Regions from separate parts of the Pseudomonas sp. MF08875 genome, predicted to be linked through region 2. Evidence: predicted binding sites of a transcription regulator. Region 2 holds the regulator's gene; the other holds the start of a gene.
The links. The regulator FliA, encoded in region 2, starts transcription of late flagellar genes. The targets are predictions, from matches to a motif close to CTAAAGTTTNNNNNNNNNNNGCCGNTAA.
Positions count from the first base shown of each region.

Region 1: a site for FliA is predicted at 6,114-6,141, ahead of AC19YT_RS06905 (methyl-accepting chemotaxis protein). Genes of this name have one in related genera too.

Region 1 is NZ_JCBCUW010000008.1:132,183-141,325, forward strand. Features, by position in the region: gene AC19YT_RS06865 (ABC transporter substrate-binding protein) at 1-30, shown strand, start outside; gene AC19YT_RS06870 (MFS transporter) at 388-1,584, shown strand; gene AC19YT_RS06875 (alpha/beta hydrolase family protein) at 1,597-2,634, opposite strand; gene AC19YT_RS06880 (FMN-dependent NADH-azoreductase) at 2,770-3,381, opposite strand; gene AC19YT_RS06885 (LysR substrate-binding domain-containing protein) at 3,510-4,418, shown strand; gene AC19YT_RS06890 (MmcQ/YjbR family DNA-binding protein) at 4,415-4,765, shown strand; gene AC19YT_RS06895 (DUF1294 domain-containing protein) at 4,762-5,160, opposite strand; gene AC19YT_RS06900 (undecaprenyl-diphosphate phosphatase) at 5,157-5,987, opposite strand; gene AC19YT_RS06905 (methyl-accepting chemotaxis protein) at 6,267-7,901, shown strand; gene pnuC (nicotinamide riboside transporter PnuC) at 8,084-8,647, shown strand; gene AC19YT_RS06915 (AAA family ATPase) at 8,644-9,143, shown strand, end outside.
Region 2 is NZ_JCBCUW010000025.1:49,512-58,654, reverse strand. Features, by position in the region: gene flhA (flagellar biosynthesis protein FlhA) at 1-1,581, shown strand, start outside; gene flhF (flagellar biosynthesis GTPase FlhF) at 1,593-2,912, shown strand; gene fleN (flagellar synthesis regulator FleN) at 3,031-3,861, shown strand; gene fliA (RNA polymerase sigma factor FliA) at 3,858-4,598, shown strand; gene AC19YT_RS16125 (chemotaxis response regulator CheY) at 4,766-5,137, shown strand; gene AC19YT_RS16120 (protein phosphatase CheZ) at 5,168-5,956, shown strand; gene AC19YT_RS16115 (chemotaxis protein CheA) at 5,971-8,205, shown strand; gene AC19YT_RS16110 (protein-glutamate methylesterase/protein-glutamine glutaminase) at 8,253-9,143, shown strand, end outside.

The sequences.
Region 1 (9,143 bases), on a different contig from region 2:
ATCGGCTCTACCTCAAGGCTCGCGGTTTGAGGCGTTCATTGCGCCGCGCTACCACTCGCCCGCTCGCGATGGGCTGCGACGGGCCCATACATCTGTGTTGGCAGATAGGCCGCCATCGCGGGCAGGCCCACGCCCACCGTTGAACGCTGGTGTGGGTGGGGTTTTCATTTTCCTCTGTGGGAGCGAGCCCGCTCGCGATGGCGGCGCTGAGTGGAGGTGACGAGTGGTAGGGTCAGGCAGTTGCTCCCACAAAGAGGTGATGCCAAAGCAACATCCGGGCTACAGAAGGGTTTTGTGCCAACCCTGCGGCTGAATCGTTAGCCTGCTTTCCTTTACCCCGCCGCGCCCCCAGAATGAGTGAATCCGCCCACCCGCGAACGAGTTCCCATGACTGCACAGCCCACGCCACCGCTCGGCTCCATGGCCGTCACCGTGCAAATCCTGTCGATCGTTTTCTATACCTTCATTGCTTTTTTGTGCATCGGCCTGCCGATTGCCGTGCTCCCGGGCTATGTCCATGAGCAGTTGGGTTTCAGCGCGGTGGTGGCCGGCTTGACCATTGGCGCGCAGTACCTGGCCACCCTGCTCAGCCGGCCCATGGCCGGGCGGGTGTCAGACAGCATCGGCACCAAGCGCGCTATCGTTTATGGCCTGGGCGGCATCGCCGTCAGTGGCGTGCTGACCTGGCTGTCCGCCTTGCTGCAAGGCTGGCCGCTGTTGAGCCTGCTGGTGCTGTTGGGCGGGCGCCTGTTGCTGGGCATCGCCCAGGGGCTGATCGGGGTGGGCACCATCAGTTGGTGCATGGGCCAGGTGGGCGTCGAGCATACCGCACGCTCGATTTCCTGGAACGGCATCGCCTCCTACGGCGCCATCGCCATCGGCGCGCCGCTGGGGGTGGTGATGGTGGCGCAACTGGGCTTCGCCAGCCTGGGCATTGCCCTGACGGCCCTGGCCCTGTTGGCCCTGCTGCTGATCCGCAACAAGCCCTCGGTGCCGGTGCTGGGGGGCGAACGCATGCCGTTCTGGGCGGTTTTCGGGCGTATCGCGCCTTATGGCGCCAGCCTGTGCCTGGCATCCATCGGCTACGGCACCCTCACCACTTTTATCACCCTGTACTACGCCGACCTGGGCTGGCGCGGCGCCGCGTGGTGCCTGACGGTGTTCGGGGTGTGCTTCATCCTCTCGCGGCTATTGTTTATCTCCAGCATCCAGCGCTTTGGCGGGTTCGCGGCGGCGATTGCCTGCATGGGCATCGAAACCCTCGGCCTGGTGTTGCTGTGGCTGGCGCCTTCGACCGGGTTTGCCCTGCTGGGCGCGGGGTTGGCGGGGTTTGGCCTGTCGCTGGTGTACCCGGCGCTGGGGGTGGAAGCCATCGCCCAGGTGCCCAGCACCAGCCGTGGCGCGGGGCTGAGCGCCTATGCGGTGTTCTTTGACCTGGCCCTGGCGATTGCCGGGCCTGTGATGGGCGCGGTGGCGTTGAACCTGGGGTATTCGTGGATATTCTTCTGCGCGGCGTTGCTGTCGGTGTCAGGCCTGGGCCTGACCTTGCTGCTCAAACGCCGCGCCTTGTCGATGCTGATGTAGCAAGCGGGCTTGCTACGGCAGCTCGTGGTGGGCGCTGGCCTGGCCCGGTTTACCCAACGCATGGGCAAAAAAACGCCCGGCCTCTCCAATCAAGGTGCGGTGGATGCTGTTGCGATCCACCCCATCGGCGTCGATGCACAGCGCCGGCATGGCGCGCTGCTGTTGCGCCGTGCAGGGGGCCATGAAAACAAAATGCCCGGCCCCGGGCAGCAGTTTGAAATCCGGCGCCGACGGCAATTTGCGCGCCAGGGCGGCGGCGTTTTTGTCGTAGGCCACCAGGTTGTCGCCGTCGCCGCTGTACAGCAGCACCGGCACATGCACCTCGGCCAAGCTGTGGCGGCCGAATTTCAGGCTCAACGGCGCCATCAACAGCAACGCCCCCACCCTTGGATCGGCCACCACTTGCAGGTCGTCGCGGTCGGCGATCAACTCGCCTTGGGTGCTGCAGGCGTCAAGGTCGTTGGGCCGTAGCGCGCAGTAACGGCGCAAGCGCTCCAGGTCCGGTGTGGCACCGGAGAGGATCAGCGCCGTCTCGCCCCCCGCCGAATAGCCAATCACCCCCACCTGCCGCGCGCTGACCGACGCCGCCAGCAGCGAATCGTCGAGGGTGGCGCTGATGGCGCGGGAAATCTGCAACGGCCGCCCGTAGAGGTTGCTCAGGGTGCCCGAACGGCTGTGATCTTCGGCGTTGTCGCCGGGGTGGAACACCGCTACCACCACGAACCCCTGGCGCGCCAGGGCGGTGACCAGGTCATGCAGGGCCAGCGGCGTGCCCGTGTTGCCGTGGGACAGCATGAGCAGCGGGAAACGCCCCGGGGCGAGGCGCACGTCCTGGCTGGCCAGCAATGGGTAGCCCTCCACGTCACTGATTTGCTGCAACGCCGTGGAGGGGTAGAAGGCAATCGCACGCATCGGTTGCTGGTCCAGCGGGTCGAGAAAACTCATCCAGTGATAACCCACACTCCAGCGCGGCTGCCCGCCCGCCACCGCGTGCACCGGCGCCAGGCCAGCCCAGAGAAAAATCAGCCACAACGCACCCAAACGTGCCATGCAAAGCCCTGTCGATTTGGTTGAAGGCATCGCCGCCGGGTTTAAGCACAACCCGCGCCAAGCCTTTAGCGCAAGCATAAAAAAACTCCGCAAGCGGCGCCGCTTACGGAGTCTAGTGGCTGTTGGCCGTGGCGATCAGGCGGCGGCGAACAATTGTTCATCGATGTGCGCCTGGGCATCGCCCATGGCTTTGCCGCGCACGTCCTCACCGTAGCCCAGGCCATGGGCGCGAACGAACTCGACGTCGGTGATGCCCATGAAGCCGAGCATGACTTTGAGGTAATCCTCATGGCCGACACCCGTGGCCTGGCCCACGTGCAGGCCACCGGAGGTGGACACCACGATCACCTTCTTGTTGCCGCATAGGCCTTCGGGGCCGGCTTCAGTGTAGCGAAAAGTCTGGCCGGCGACGGCGATGCGGTCGATCCAGGCCTTGAGTTGGGTGGGAATGGTGAAGTTGTACATCGGTGCGGCGATCACCACGGCGTCGGCGGCGAGGAACTCGGCCAGGGTCGAGGCGCTGAGCTGGGCTTCGTGCTGCTGGGCGGCGTCACGCAGTTCGGCGCTGGTGCCGGCGGCGACCAGGGTGGCAGCACTGAAGTGGCTGATGGCGTCGCTCGCCAGGTCGCGGTAGGTGACGGCCAGGCCAGGCTCGGCGGCTTGCCAGGCGTGTACCACGCTGCGGCTCAACTGACGGGAGGCCGAGTTGTCGCCCAGGATGCTCGAATCGATATGCAGAAGTTTCATGTGGGATCTCCAAGTGAGGACCGCGACAGGGCGATCAAGTTGGGACAATCCTACAGGTGAATCCAATCACCTATTAGGCGGTAATAATGCGATTATTCGTCCCACTGACAGGACAATGAGCCCACCCCATGCAAGACCTTAATGATCTGTACTATTTCGCCAAGGTGGTGGAGGCCGGTGGCTTCGCTGCCGCCGGGCGTTTGCTGGGCATTCCCAAGTCGCGCCTGTCGCGGCGTATCGCCGAGTTGGAAGAGCGCTTGGGCGCACGCCTGCTGCAACGCACCACTCGCAGCCTCAAGCTGACGGCCGTGGGCGAACGCTACCTGCGCCATTGCCAGGCGATGCTGCTGGAGGCGGAGATGGCCGACGAGGCGGTGGCGAGCATGTCCAGCGAGCCCCGTGGGCGGTTGCGCATGTCGTGCCCGGTGGGCCTGGCCCATGAGTTCCTGCCGGGGGTGATCGGCAGCTTTCTTGAACGCTACCCCCAGGTGCAACTGGACGTGATGCTGGTCAACCGCCGCGTGGACCTGGTCAGCGAAGGCATAGACGTAGCCTTGCGGGTGCGCGAGTTGGGCGACGAAGACCCGCTGCTGGTAACCCGTCGCCTGCGCCAGGCGCAAATGGTGATGGTGGCCAGCCCGGCGTTTTTGCAAGAGCGCCAAATCGAACGCCCCGACGACCTGAAAAGCGTCCCGGTGCTCGGCGCCCTGGAAAGCGATCGCCTGGTGCACCTGCGCATGCTCGACCAGCAAGGCCACGCCACCGAGCTGAGCCTGGAAGCCCGCCTGGGCATCGATGACTTTGTGGTGCGCAAGGCCTGCACCCTGGCGGGCCTGGGGTTCACCCTGCTACCGATGATGTACTGCGAGCAGGAGCTGCAAAGTGGCCAACTGGTGCAACTGCTGCCCGATTGGTCACTGCCCGGCGGCTGGTTGCTGGCGGTGTACCCTCACCGCCGCGGGTTGTTGCCAGCCGTGCGCGCATGGATCAATCATCTGGCCCATTCATTCAATGTCTGTGGGGATCGCCTGTTATGAAGATGAACGAAGCCGATGTCGCAGCCTTCTGCCTGGCCTTGCCCGGCGCCCGGGAAGACTACAAATGGGGCGGTGTGCGGGTGTTTTCGGTGGCGGGCAGCAAGATGTTTGCCCTGCAGAACCTACGCGGCGATTCCCTGGCATTCAAGGTGGACAAGGCGCTGTTCCTCGGCCACATCGACCGCCCTGGCATCGGCCCCGCGCCGTATCTGGCGCGGGCGCAGTGGATCATCATGCAAACCCCCTACCCGCTGGGCGCCGAAGAACTGCAAGGCTTGCTGCGACGCTCCCACCAGTTGGTGGTGAGCAAACTGCCCAAGCGCACCCAGGTCGGCCTGTTGCTCTAGAAAATCGAAAACAGGGTGGCGCCGAGGAACAGGCGATCGATCCAAAACACCTGGTGCGCCAGCACGATCAGCCAGAACACCAGTTGGTAGGCGACTTTGCGGGTTTTGTGGCGCAGTAACTGCTGGGCCAGCAAGGCGCCGGGCCAGCCGCCCGCCAGTTCCACCGCGTGCAGGACGTTTTCCGGCACGCGCCACTGCCCGGCGCGGGCCATACGTTTATCGCGCCAATAGAGCAAGAACGCCAACAGGCTGACCGCCCCGTAGGCCACCAATGGGATCGGTGACACCCCGCGCAACCACAAGGCCAGCGAGCCACCCAATGGCAACGCAACCAGCAGCGCAAACACCAGAACCTTGAGGCGCGGGTATTGCAGTGCGCCGTTCGGCGCCTTCATGGCTGGGCCGCCGTCCAGTCCACCCAGGCGAACTGCCAGGTGGCCAGGATCAGCAAGCCGAACACGATGCGATACCAGGCAAACGCCGCGTAGCTGTGGTTGGCGATAAAGCGCAGCAGGCCCTTGACCGCAATCATGGCGAAGATGAAAGCGGTGACGAAGCCAATGGCGAACACCGGCAGGTCGGCGGGTTGGAACAGGTCGCGGTACTTGTAGCCCGAATACACCGCTGCCCCGACCATGGTCGGCATGGCGAGAAAAAACGAGAACTCGGTGGCGGTTTTGCGCGACAGGCCAAACAGCAAGCCACCGATGATGGTCGAGCCCGAGCGCGAGGTGCCGGGAATCATCGCCAGGCACTGGGCGAAACCGACCTTGAGGGCATCCTTCCAAGTGATGTCGTCGACGCTGTGGGCGTGCACCTCGTGCTCGCGGCGCTCGGCCCAGAGCATCACCACACCGCCCACCACCAGGGCGGCAGCCACGGTCACGGGGTTGAACAGGTATTCATGGATCAGGTCGGCAAAGACCACCCCCAGCACCACCGCCGGTAGAAAGGCGATCAGCAGGTTGGCGGTAAAGCGCCGTGCGTTCGGCTGGGTGGGCAGGCCCACGACCACGTCGAGGATCTTGCGCCGAAACTCCCAGACCACCGCCAGGATCGCCCCTAGCTGGATGATGATGTTGAAGGCCATGGCCCGCTCACCGCCGAAATCGAGGAGGTCGGCAACAATGATCTGGTGTCCCGTACTGGAAATGGGCAAAAACTCCGTCAGCCCTTCTACAACTCCAAGAATCAATGCCGATGCGGCGGTCCAAAAATCCATCAAGCCCCCGTGAAGCAATGCCCCTGGCATGCCCCGTCAATAATTTTTATGCGTTCACTGCGACAACATAGCGCGTACTGGCGCGCGCCTGAGATCCGTAGAATCGGGAAAAATTCCCTGAGCGCTGTTCAGGTTTGCCCAACGCGGCCGAAATCCTAGCAGACATACCGGTTTGGCGCTGTCGCGTTAGTAGACTTGGGTAGGGTTGGTGCCATTGGCCAAAGCATGCTTGGATGGCTTGGCCTTAATGACAAGAACAAGAATCTGGAGTGACCGGTAATGAATAGCTTACGCAGTGTGTCGATCAGCCGCCGCTTGTGGCTGATCCTGGTGGTGTCTGTGTTGATGCTATTGACCTTGGGCATGTTGATGCTCAATCAGATCCACAGCGACCTGTACCAGGCCAAGGCCGAGAAAACCCGCCATGTGGTGGAGACCGCCAATGGCGTGCTCACCTACTACCACGGCCTGGAAACCGCCGGCACCCTGAGCCGCGAAGCCGCCCAGCAACAAGCCCTGAACGCCGTGCGCGGGCTGCGCTACAACCAGGACGATTACTTCTGGATCAACGACCTCAAGCCCGTCATGGTCATGCACCCGGCCAACCCCAAGCTCGAAGGCAAGGAACTGTCCGGCATCAAAGACCCGGACGGCTTTGCGCTGTTCAACGCCATGGTCGCCATCGCCCAGGAAAAAGGCGCCGGCAGCGTGGACTACCGCTGGCCGAAACCGGGGGCCGAGGCACCGGTGCAAAAAACCTCCTACGTGCAACTGTTCCAGCCCTGGGGCTGGATCATCGGCTCGGGGGTATATATCGACGATATTCAGGCCCAGTTCTATGAGCAGGTCTGGAAAGCCTCGCTGATTGGCATCGTGATCGCGCTGGTGATGGCGCTGCTGGTGATCCTGATTGCCCGCAGCATCGTGCAGCCGTTGCAGGAAGCTGTGCACGCCATGGCCAACATCGCCAGCGGCGAAAGCGACCTGACCCGCAGCCTCGACACCCACGGCCAGGACGAAGTCACCCAACTGGCCCGTCACTTCAACACCTTCACCGCCAAGCTGCGCCAAGTGGTGGGCCAGCTGCAGCTCTCGGCCAGCGCCCTGGGCCAGTCGTCTACGGATCTGGGCAACAACGCCAGCCAGGCCCAGGAACGTAGCCAGCAGCAGTCCCAGCAAATGGAACTGGTGGCCACCGCCATCAATGAAGTCACCTACGGCGTGCAGGACGTGGCGAAAAACGCCGAGCACGCCGCCAGCGAAATGCGCGATGCACAGGTCCAGGCCCAGCAGGGCCAGGTCAATATCGACAGCAGCCTGCAACAGATCGACCAGTTGTCCAGCACCATCGACCAAGCCGTGGAGGTGATCCGCACCCTGTCGGCCGAAAGCACCCAGATCGGCAGCGTGCTGGAGGTGATCCGCTCGATCGCCGAGCAGACCAACCTGCTGGCGCTGAACGCTGCCATCGAGGCCGCCCGCGCCGGCGAGCAAGGCCGCGGCTTTGCCGTGGTGGCAGACGAGGTGCGGCTGCTGGCCCAGCGCACGCAGAAGTCCACGGCGGAAATCCAGGCAATGATCGAACGCCTGCAAAACCATTCCGAAGCCGCCGTGCGGGTGATCGGTGACAGCAGCCGTGCCTCGCAGTTGACTATCGAGCAAGCCGGCCTGGCCGGCGCCAGCCTGAGCGCCATCGGCCAGGCCCTGCAAAACCTCAACGGCCTCAACGCCTCCATCGCCAGCGCCACCCTGCAACAAGCCCATGTGGTCGAAGACATCAACCAGAACGTCACCCAGGCCGCCGGGCTGTCCCAAAGCACCGCCCTGGCTGCCGAACAATCGAGCCTAGCCAGCGTTCACCTCAAGGAATTGAGCGAACAGCTCAACGCCCTGCTGCGCCAGTTCAAAGTCTGACCTTCCCTCCCGGCCCGCTGCTGCTGTTGTAGCAAGCGGGCTTGCCCGCGCAAGGGCGCGTAGCGGCCGTAAAAATCTTCCGGGCACACCACCGTCGGGGCGCACTGCGCACCCCAGCGCGGGCACGCCCGCTTGCTACGGGGTACAATCCCGGCCCTCTTCGTGCTCTGCAAGGAAATGCCATGTCCGGGTTAGAACTGTTTGCCGCAACGCTCGGCGTGATAGCCGTGTGGCTGACAGTCAAGCAAAACCCCTGGTGCTGGCCCATCGGCCTGGTGATGGTGCTGCTTTACAGCTGGATTTTCTTCGAGGTCAAACTCTATTCCGACATGCTCTTGCAGGTGATCTACGCCGCGTTGCAGCTCTACGGCTGGTGGCAGTGGACCCGTGCCGGCGAGCGCCACAGCGGCCGCCAGGTCACCCGGCTCAACACCCAGGCCGTGGCGCAGGGCCTGGCCATCGGCGCAGTCGGCAGCCTCGCGCTGGGCGGCGCCATGGCCCATTGGACCGACGCCGCGCAACCCTGGTTGGACGCGGCCCTCACCGGGCTCAGCCTGGTGGCACAGATGTGGATGGCGCAGAAACGCCTGCAATGCTGGGCCTTGTGGATTGTGGTGGACGTGATCTTCGTCGCGCTGTTCGTCTATAAGGGCCTGTACCTCACCGCCGCCCTCTATGCCCTGTTCACCCTGATTGCCGTGCAGGGCTGGCGCCAATGGCGCGCCGACCCGGCGTTGCAGCCATGAAAGTGCTGGTGTTGAGCGGCCCGGAATCCAGCGGCAAGAGCTGGTTGGCCGAAGGCATCCAGCAGCGTTTTGGCGGTGTGCTGGTGGGCGAGTATGTGCGCCACTTCATGGAGCAAACCCAGCGCGACACCTGCCTGGCCGACATCCCGGCCATCGCCCGCGGGCAGTTGGCCTGGGAAGACCAGGCCCGCGCCCAGGCCCCGCAATTGTTGATTCTCGACACCCACCTGCTGAGCAACCAGCTCTGGAGCCTGGCCCTGTTCGGCGACTGCCCGGGGTGGATCGAGGAAGCACTACTGGCACGCCATTACGACCTGCACCTGCTGCTCTCTCCCGAAGGCGTGGCTTGGACGGGCGATGGCCTGCGCTGCCAGCCCGACCTGGCGCAACGCCAGGCCTTTTTCGATGCCAGCCACGCCTGGCTGCAACAGCACCAGCGGCGATTCGAAGTCGTCACTGGCGATTGGACGGCGCGACGTGAGCAAGCCTTCGCCGC
Region 2 (9,143 bases):
CGCCGCACGGAAGTGGCCCAGGAAGCCGAGTTCTACGGCTCCATGGACGGTGCCAGCAAATTCGTGCGCGGCGATGCCATCGCCGGCCTGCTGATTCTGTTCATCAACCTGATCGGCGGCATGGCCGTGGGTATCTTCCAGCACGGCATGACCTTCGGCGATGCGGGCAAGGTGTACGCCTTGCTGACCATCGGTGACGGTTTGGTGGCGCAATTGCCATCACTGCTGTTGTCCACCGCTGCCGCGATCATGGTGACCCGGGCTTCGGGTTCCGAAGACATGGGCAAGCAGATCAACCGGCAGATGTTCGCTTCGCCCAAGGCCCTGGCGGTGTCCGCCGGGCTGATGGCGGTGATGGGCCTGGTGCCGGGCATGCCGCACTTCTCGTTCCTGAGCATGGCAGCGGTGGCCGGTGGCGCCGCGTACCTGTTCTGGAAAAAACAGAACACCGTCAAGGTCCAGGCCCTGGAAGAGGTGCAGCGCCAGCAGGAGCTGCTGCCGTCGCCGGCCCGCGCCCAGGAAACCAAGGAGTTGGGCTGGGACGACGTGACCCCCATCGACATGATCGGCCTGGAAGTGGGCTACCGCTTGATCCCGCTGGTGGATCGCAACCAGGGTGGTCAGTTGCTGGCGCGGATCAAGGGCGTGCGCAAGAAGCTGTCCCAGGACCTGGGCTTTCTCATGCCCACGGTGCATATCCGCGACAACCTCGACCTGGCGCCCAGCGCCTATCGCCTGACCCTGATGGGCGTGATCCTGGCCGAAGCGGAGATCTACCCGGACCGCGAACTGGCAATCAACCCCGGCCAAGTGTTCGGCACCCTCAACGGCATCACCGCCAAAGACCCGGCCTTCGGCCTGGACGCGGTGTGGATCGAAATCAGTCAGCGTTCCCAGGCGCAATCGCTGGGCTACACGGTGGTGGACGCCAGCACAGTGGTGGCGACCCACTTGAACCAGATTCTCTACAAGCACTCCAGCGAACTGCTGGGCCACGAAGAGGTCCAGCAACTGATGCAATTGCTGGCCAAGGGCTCGCCGAAGCTGGCTGAAGAGCTGGTGCCGGGGGTGCTGTCGCTGTCGCAGTTGCTCAAAGTGCTGCAAGCCTTGCTCGCCGAACAGGTGCCTGTACGCGACATTCGTAGCATTGCCGAAGCCATCGCCAATAATGCATCCAAGAGTCAAGATACTGCCGCTTTGGTTGCCGCGGTGCGCGTCGGATTGTCCCGCGCTATCGTGCAAAGCATTGTAGGCACTGAGTCTGAGCTGCCTGTCATCACCTTGGAACCAAGGTTGGAACAAATATTGCTCAATAGTCTGCAGAAGGCAGGGCAAGGCGCCGATGAAGGCGTTCTGCTGGAGCCAAGCATGGCCGAGAAGCTGCAGCGTTCGTTGATCGACGCCGCTCAGCGCCAGGAAATGCAAGGTCAACCGGTGATTCTGCTGGTAGCCGGCCCCGTTCGCGCGATGCTCTCGCGGTTCGGACGCCTGGCGGTCCCGGGTTTGCACGTGTTGGCGTATCAGGAAATTCCTGACAACAAGCAAGTGACCATCGTTGCGACAGTAGGGCCCAACGGCTGAGGTAGTGGGTTATGCAAGTGAAGCGTTTTTTCGCCGCCGATATGCGTCAGGCCATGAAACTGGTGCGTGATGAGCTGGGCGCGGATGCGGCCATCATCGGCAACCGGCGGATCGCTGGCGGTGTCGAGCTGACGGCTGCCCTGGATTACAAACTGTCGGCCCTGGCCCCGCGCGTGCCGAACATCGAGCTCGAAGACGAACTGCGCAAGACCCAGTCGCGCATCGTGACCGCCCAGGCCGAATTGAGCCTGCGTGGCGACGGCGACCCGAGCACCAATCGCCAGTTGTTCGCCGGCCTGCCGCTGACTGCCGCCGAACCGCTGATCGAACCGACCTTCGTCGAGCCGCCACGCCCGGCGCCGGTGGCCCCGGCCTCGCAGTCGGTGGACCAGCGCGCGTTCGACTCCATGCGCTTTGAACTCAATGGCCTGCGCGAACTGCTGGAAGTGCAGCTCGGCTCCCTGGCCTGGAACCAGTTGCAAGGCAGCCGCCCGCAGCAGGCCAACCTGTGGCGGCGCCTGCAGCGCATCGGCTTGTCCGGGCCGCTGTCGCGTGACTTGCTGGCCCTGATTACCGAATTCGACGAACCTCGCCAGGCCTGGCGCATGCTGTTGGCGCACCTGGCGCGCATGATCGCCACGCCGGAAATCGAACCCCTGGAAGAGGGGGGTGTGATTGCCATGGTCGGCCCCGCCGGCATGGGCAAGACCACCACCCTGGCCAAATTGGCGGCCCGTTACGTGCTCAAGTACGGCGCGCAGAACATCGCCCTGGTGAGCATGGACAGCTACCGCATCGGCGCCCAGGAGCAGCTCAAGACCTTGGGCCGCATCCTCAACGTCTCGGTGACCCATGTCGATCCGGGCCAGTCCCTGGCGCAAGCCCTCGACCCGCTGCTGCGCAAGCGCGTGGTGCTGATCGACACCGCCGGCCTGCAGGCCAGCGACCCGGCCCTGCGCATGCAGTTGGAAAGCCTGGCCGGGCGCGGCATCCGCTCCAAGAACTACCTGGTGCTGGCCACCACCAGCCAGAAGCAAGTGCTGACCGCCGCGTACCACAGTTACAAGCGTTGCGGGCTGGCTGGCTGCATTCTGACTAAGCTGGACGAGACGGCGAGCCTGGGCGAGGTGTTGAGCCTGGCTATCAGCCATGAATTACCGGTGGCCTATCTGACCGATGGGCCGCGTATTCCCGATGACTTGCACTTGCCGCGCCGCCACCAATTGGTCAGCCGTGCCGTAAGTGTGCAAATGCAGGAAGAACCCAGCGAAGAAGCCATGGCTGACATGTTCGCTGACCTTTACCACAGCCCGGCCAAGCAGGTCGGCTGAGGTTTAATGAATAGATTGCAGTGAACCTACATCGATGGCCTGCCACGCATTGTTCCAACGGTGAACGCGCAGCCAGTTATGTGGCCTCCGTCTAAGTAAGACAAGGTATAGAAAGAACATGGGCAGCATGCATCCCGTACAGGTGATCGCGGTGACCGGCGGCAAAGGTGGCGTCGGGAAGACTAACGTGTCAGTGAACTTGTCCCTGGCTCTGGCGGAGCTTGGCCGACGCGTCATGCTGCTGGACGCCGACCTGGGTCTGGCGAACGTCGACGTGTTACTGGGGCTGACCCCCAAACACACCCTGGCCGATGTGATCGAGGGGCGCTGTGAGCTGCGCGACGTGCTGCTCCAGGGCCCCGGCGGGATCCGCATCGTGCCGGCAGCCTCGGGCACCCAGAGCATGGTGCACCTGAGCCCGGCCCAGCATGCCGGCCTGATCCAGGCGTTCAGCGACATCGGCGACAACCTCGACGTGCTGGTGATCGACACGGCCGCCGGGATCGGCGAGTCGGTGGTCAGTTTCGTGCGCGCGGCCCAGGAAGTGCTGCTGGTGGTGTGCGACGAACCCACCTCCATCACCGACGCCTACGCCCTTATCAAACTGCTCAACCGCGACTACGGCATGAACCGCTTCCGCGTACTGGCCAACATGGCCCAGAGCCCGCAGGAAGGGCGCAACCTGTTCGCTAAGTTGACCAAGGTCACTGATCGCTTCCTGGACGTCGCCTTACAATACGTCGGTGCGGTTCCCTACGACGAGTGCGTACGCAAGGCTGTGCAAAAGCAGCGTGCAGTCTACGAAGCGTTCCCTCGTTCCAAGTGCGCACTGGCGTTCAAAGCCATCGCCCAGAAGGTCGATACCTGGCCACTGCCCGCTAACCCGCGCGGGCATCTGGAGTTTTTTGTCGAGCGGCTTGTGCATCAAACGGCGGGACCTGTGCTATGACAGCCAGCGGCTACAACCTTTACAAGAAGTCGGCGCGTGACAGCCAATACGAATTGATCGAGCGCTATGCGCCCCTGGTCAAGCGCATTGCCTACCACCTGCTGGCACGCCTACCCGCCAGCGTCCAGGTCGAAGACCTGATCCAGGCTGGGATGATCGGTTTGCTTGAAGTCTCGACCAAGTACGACGCCAGCAAGGGCGCCAGCTTCGAGACCTACGCGGGGATTCGTATCCGCGGCGCGATGCTCGATGAGGTGCGTAAAGGCGACTGGGCCCCCCGTTCGGTACACCGCAACACCCGGATGGTCAGTGATGCCATTCGCTCAATTGAAGCTAAAACCGGTCGTGACGCTAAAGATCACGAGGTTGCGGCCGAACTCCAATTGAGCCTCGATGATTATTACGGGATTTTGAACGACACCTTGGGCAGTCGCCTGTTCAGCTTCGACGACCTCTTGCAGGACGGCGAGCATGAAGGGCTGCACGAGGATGGCGCGAGTGCTCATCTGGAGCCGTCGCGCGACCTGGAAGACGAGCGCTTCCAGGCTGCGCTGGCGGACGCGATTGCCAATTTGCCGGAGCGTGAGCGACTGGTCTTGGCGCTGTACTACGACGAAGAGCTGAACCTCAAGGAAATCGGTGAGGTCCTGGGGGTCAGCGAATCGCGGGTCAGCCAGTTACACAGCCAGTGCGCGGCCCGCTTGCGGGGGCGTTTGGGGGAGTGGCGAGCGCGCTGACAGGCAGTGTGGGGGCTCTGCGAACGGGGCCGGTACGGCGTAGCGCCGTACCGGTCTCGGCACGTTTTGCTCCATGTCGCCGGTGAGTGCCCAGCCTGATTGATGAAATGGCGTGTCCAGGTGCTGGATGCGTTTAAGACTGCTTGGAGGTCGAATTGGACAAGAACATGAAAATCCTCATCGTTGATGACTTCTCAACGATGCGGCGGATCATAAAAAACCTGTTGCGTGACCTTGGGTTCACCAACACGGTCGAGGCAGACGACGGCACTACCGCCATCCCTGTGCTCAACAGCGGCAGCATCGACTTTCTGGTGACGGACTGGAACATGCCTGGCATGACCGGTATCGACTTGCTGCGCCATGTGCGCGCCGACGAAAAACTCAAGCACCTGCCGGTGTTGATGGTCACCGCTGAAGCCAAGCGCGAACAGATCATCGAAGCAGCCCAGGCCGGGGTGAACGGCTATGTAGTCAAACCCTTCACGGCCCAGGCGTTGAAAGAAAAGATTGAAAAAATCTTCGAACGCATCGGTTGATGCGCGAAGCCAGTCCGCCACGGGGGCGCTATGGAGCATAACGAATCATCGCAGGGCGATTTTGAATCGACTCTGAAAAAACATGCCCACGAATTGGTCGAAAGCCTTGAAAAAGGCAAGTTCGGCGACGCGGTGCAACTGATCCATGAGCTCAACCAGACCCGTGACCGCGGCCTGTACCAGGAAGTCGGCAAGCTGACGCGCGAATTGCACAGCGCCATCGTCAACTTCCAGATCGACCCGCACATGCCGCAAGCCGAAGAAGTGTCCCAGATCACGGATGCCACTGAACGCCTGGGTTATGTTGTCAGGCTGACCGAGGCTGCGGCCAATCGCACCATGGACCTGGTGGAAAACAGCACGCCGCTGGTCAACGGCTTGGGCCACGACGCCCAGGCCCTGAGCGCGGACTGGGCACGTTTCATGCGCCGCGAAGTGGGTGCCGAAGAGTTTCGCGATCTGGCGCGCCGGGTCGAGGTTTTTTTGGCCCGCAGCGAGAAAGAAACACGCGTGGTGTCGGGCAACCTCAACGACATTCTGCTGGCCCAGGATTACCAGGACCTCACCGGCCAGGTCATCAAACGGGTGACACAACTGGTCACGGAAGTCGAAAGCAACTTGCTCAAGCTGGTGCTGATGGCCAGCCAGGTCGACCGGTTTGCGGGCATCGAGCATGACCGCGACGAGATCCTGGCGCAAAAAGATCCACAAAAACACCTGGCGCAGGGTGAAGGTCCGCAGATTCATGCCGATAAACGTGAAGACGTTATGTCCGGTCAGGACGATGTAGACGATTTGCTTTCCAGTCTTGGATTCTAGGAGCACCCACAAAAATGAGCTTCGGCGCCGATGAAGAGATCCTTCAGGATTTCCTGGTTGAGGCCGGCGAGATTCTTGAGTTGCTGTCCGAACAACTGGTCGAGCTGGAAAGCCGACCGGATGATGCGGACTTGCTCAATGCAATTTTTCGCGGTTTTCACACTGTAAAAGGGGGCGCCGGCTTCCTCCAGCTCAATGAGCTGGTGGAGTGCTGTCACATCGCCGAGAACGTGTTCGACATCCTGCGCAAGGGTGAACGGCGCGTCGACTCGGAACTGATGGACGTGGTTCTCGAAGCCCTGGACGCGGTCAACGGCATGTTCAGCCAAGTGCGTGAGCGCTCTGCGATCACCGCTGCTACGCCGGAACTGCTGGCAGCCCTGGCACGCCTGGCGCTGCCAGCCACCGACCAGCCTGCGCCTGCGGCTGAACCGGCCCCGGCTGCGGTCGAGCCCGAGCCTGAAAGCGCCGGCGGCGACATTACCGACAACGAATTCGAGCAACTGCTGGACTCGCTCAATGCGGTCAAGGCCCAGGCCGAAGCGCCGGCGCCCGCCGCCGTGGCGGCGGGTGGCAGCGATGACATTACCGATGCCGAGTTCGAGTCCCTGCTTGACCAACTGCATGGCAAGGGCCAGTTCGCCGTGGACGCCGTGGCGCCCGCCGCCGAACCTGCCGCCGCTGCACCGGCGGCGGCCAGCACCGACATCACCGACGACGAGTTCGAAGCACTGCTCGACCAGTTGCATGGCAAGGGCAACTTTGCCGTCGATGCCCTGGAAAGTGCTATCGCCGACGCCAAACCTGCGCCTGCGGCGACGGCCGCTGCGGTGGGCGGCGATCTGATTTCCGATCACGAATTCGAATCCCTGCTCGACGAGCTGCACGGCAAAGGCAAGTTCAGCGCCGAGACCCCAGCGGTTGCGGCGGCTGTCGCGGCCCCCGTGGCCAAGGCCGCCCCGGCGCCCGCACCTGCAGCAGCGGCGCCAGCCCCAGCCCCAGCCCCGGCGGCCAGGGCTGCAGCCCCCGCGCCGGCCCGTGCCGCCGCTGCCGCGCCGGCGGAAAAACAGGCCAGCGAAGCGGAAACCACGGTGCGCGTCGATACCGCGCGCCTGGACGAAATCATGAACATGGTGGGCGAACTGGTGCTGGTGCGTAACCGCCTGGTGCGCCTGGGCCTGAACAGCGGCGACGAAGCCATGTCCAAGGCCGTTTCCAACCTGGACGTGGTGACCGCCGACCTGCAGACCGCGGTGATGAAAACCCGCATGCAGCCGATCAAGAAGGTCTTCGGGCGCTTCCCGCGCCTGGTTCGTGACCTGGCGCGCCAGCTCAAGAAAGAGATCAGCCTGGAGCTGGTGGGCGAAGAAACCGACCTGGACAAAAACCTCGTCGAAGCCCTGGCCGACCCGCTGGTCCACTTGGTGCGCAACGCGGTCGACCACGGTATCGAGTCGCCCCAGGAGCGCGAAGAGTCGGGCAAGGCACGCCTGGGCCGGGTGATCCTGGCCGCCGAACAGGAAGGCGACCATATCCTGCTGTCGATTTCCGATGACGGCAAAGGCATGGACGCGAACATCCTGCGGGGCATCGCGGTCAAGCGGGGGGTGATGGACAAGGACGCAGCCGATCGTCTGAGCGATACCGAGTGCTACAACCTGATCTTCGCTCCGGGCTTCTCGACCAAGACCGAGATTTCCGACGTGTCGGGCCGTGGCGTGGGCATGGACGTGGTGAAAACCAAGATTTCCCAGCTCAACGGCTCCATCAACATCTACTCGACCAAGGGCCAGGGCTCGAAGATCGTCATCAAGGTGCCGTTGACCCTGGCGATCATGCCGACCCTGATGGTCATGCTGGGCAACCAGGCATTCGCCTTCCCGCTGGTCAACGTCAACGAGATCTTCCACCTGGATCTGTCGCGCACCAACGTGGTCGATGGCCAGGAAGTGGTGATCGTGCGCGACAAGGCGTTGCCGCTGTTCTACCTCAAGCGCTGGTTGGTGGCGTCCGCCGCCCATGAAGAGCAGCGCGAGGGCCACGTGGTGATCCTGTCGGTGGGCACCCAGCGCATCGGCTTTGTGGTCGATCAATTGGTGGGCCAGGAAGAAGTGGTCATCAAGCCTTTGGGCAAGATGCTCCAGGGCACCCCGGGCATGTCCGGCGCCACCATTACTGGTGACGGCCGCATCGCCCTGATTCTCGATGTTCCGAGCATGCTCAAGCGTTACGCCGCACGGCGTATTTGATTCTGGTGGGGCCGGGCGATTGCCTCGCCCCGCCTAACGGAGTGTTTATGGTAGTCAAGGTCCTGGTGGTGGATGATTCGGGTTTCTTCCGCCGCCGCGTCTCGGAAATTCTTTCAGCGGATTCCAATATCCAGGTCGTCGGCACGGCGACCAACGGCAAAGAGGCGATCGATCAGGCGCTGGCCCTCAAGCCAGACGTCATCACCATGGACTACGAGATGCCGATGATGGATGGCATCACCGCAGTGCGGCACATCATGCAGCGCTGCCCTACACCGGTCTTGATGTTTTCCTCGCTGACCCACGAAGGCGCCCGGGTGACCCTGGATGCGCTGGATGCCGGCGCGGTGGACTTCCTGCCCAAAAATTTCGAAGACATCTCGCGCAACCCCGAGAAGGTCAAGCAGATGCTGTGCGAGAAGGTCCATACCATCTCGCGCAGTAACCGCCGTTTTAGCGCTTACAGCGCACCCGCGCCCCAGCCAGTTGCCGCTGCGGCCCCCGCGCCCAGCAGCTACGGCACCAGCGCGCCCGTGCGCAGCGCCCCGGCACCCGTGCCGGCCCGTGTTGCGCCGGCCGCCGCGCCGAGTTCGCCGGCGCCCAAGCGCAAAGCCTACAAGTTGGTGGCCATTGGTACCTCCACCGGCGGGCCGGTTGCCTTGCAGCGGGTGTTGACCCAACTGCCGGGCAACTTCCCGGCGCCCATCGTGCTGATCCAGCACATGCCGGCGGCCTTCACCAAGGCTTTCGCCGAGCGCCTGGACAAGCTGTGCCGCATCAGCGTCAAGGAAGCCGAGGATGGCGACATCCTGCGTCCGGGCCTGGCGCTGCTGGCCCCGGGCGGCAAGCAGATGATGGTCGATGGCCGTGGCACGGTGAAAATCCTGCCGGGTGACGAGCGCTTGAACTACAAGCCGTGCGTGGATATCACCTTTGGT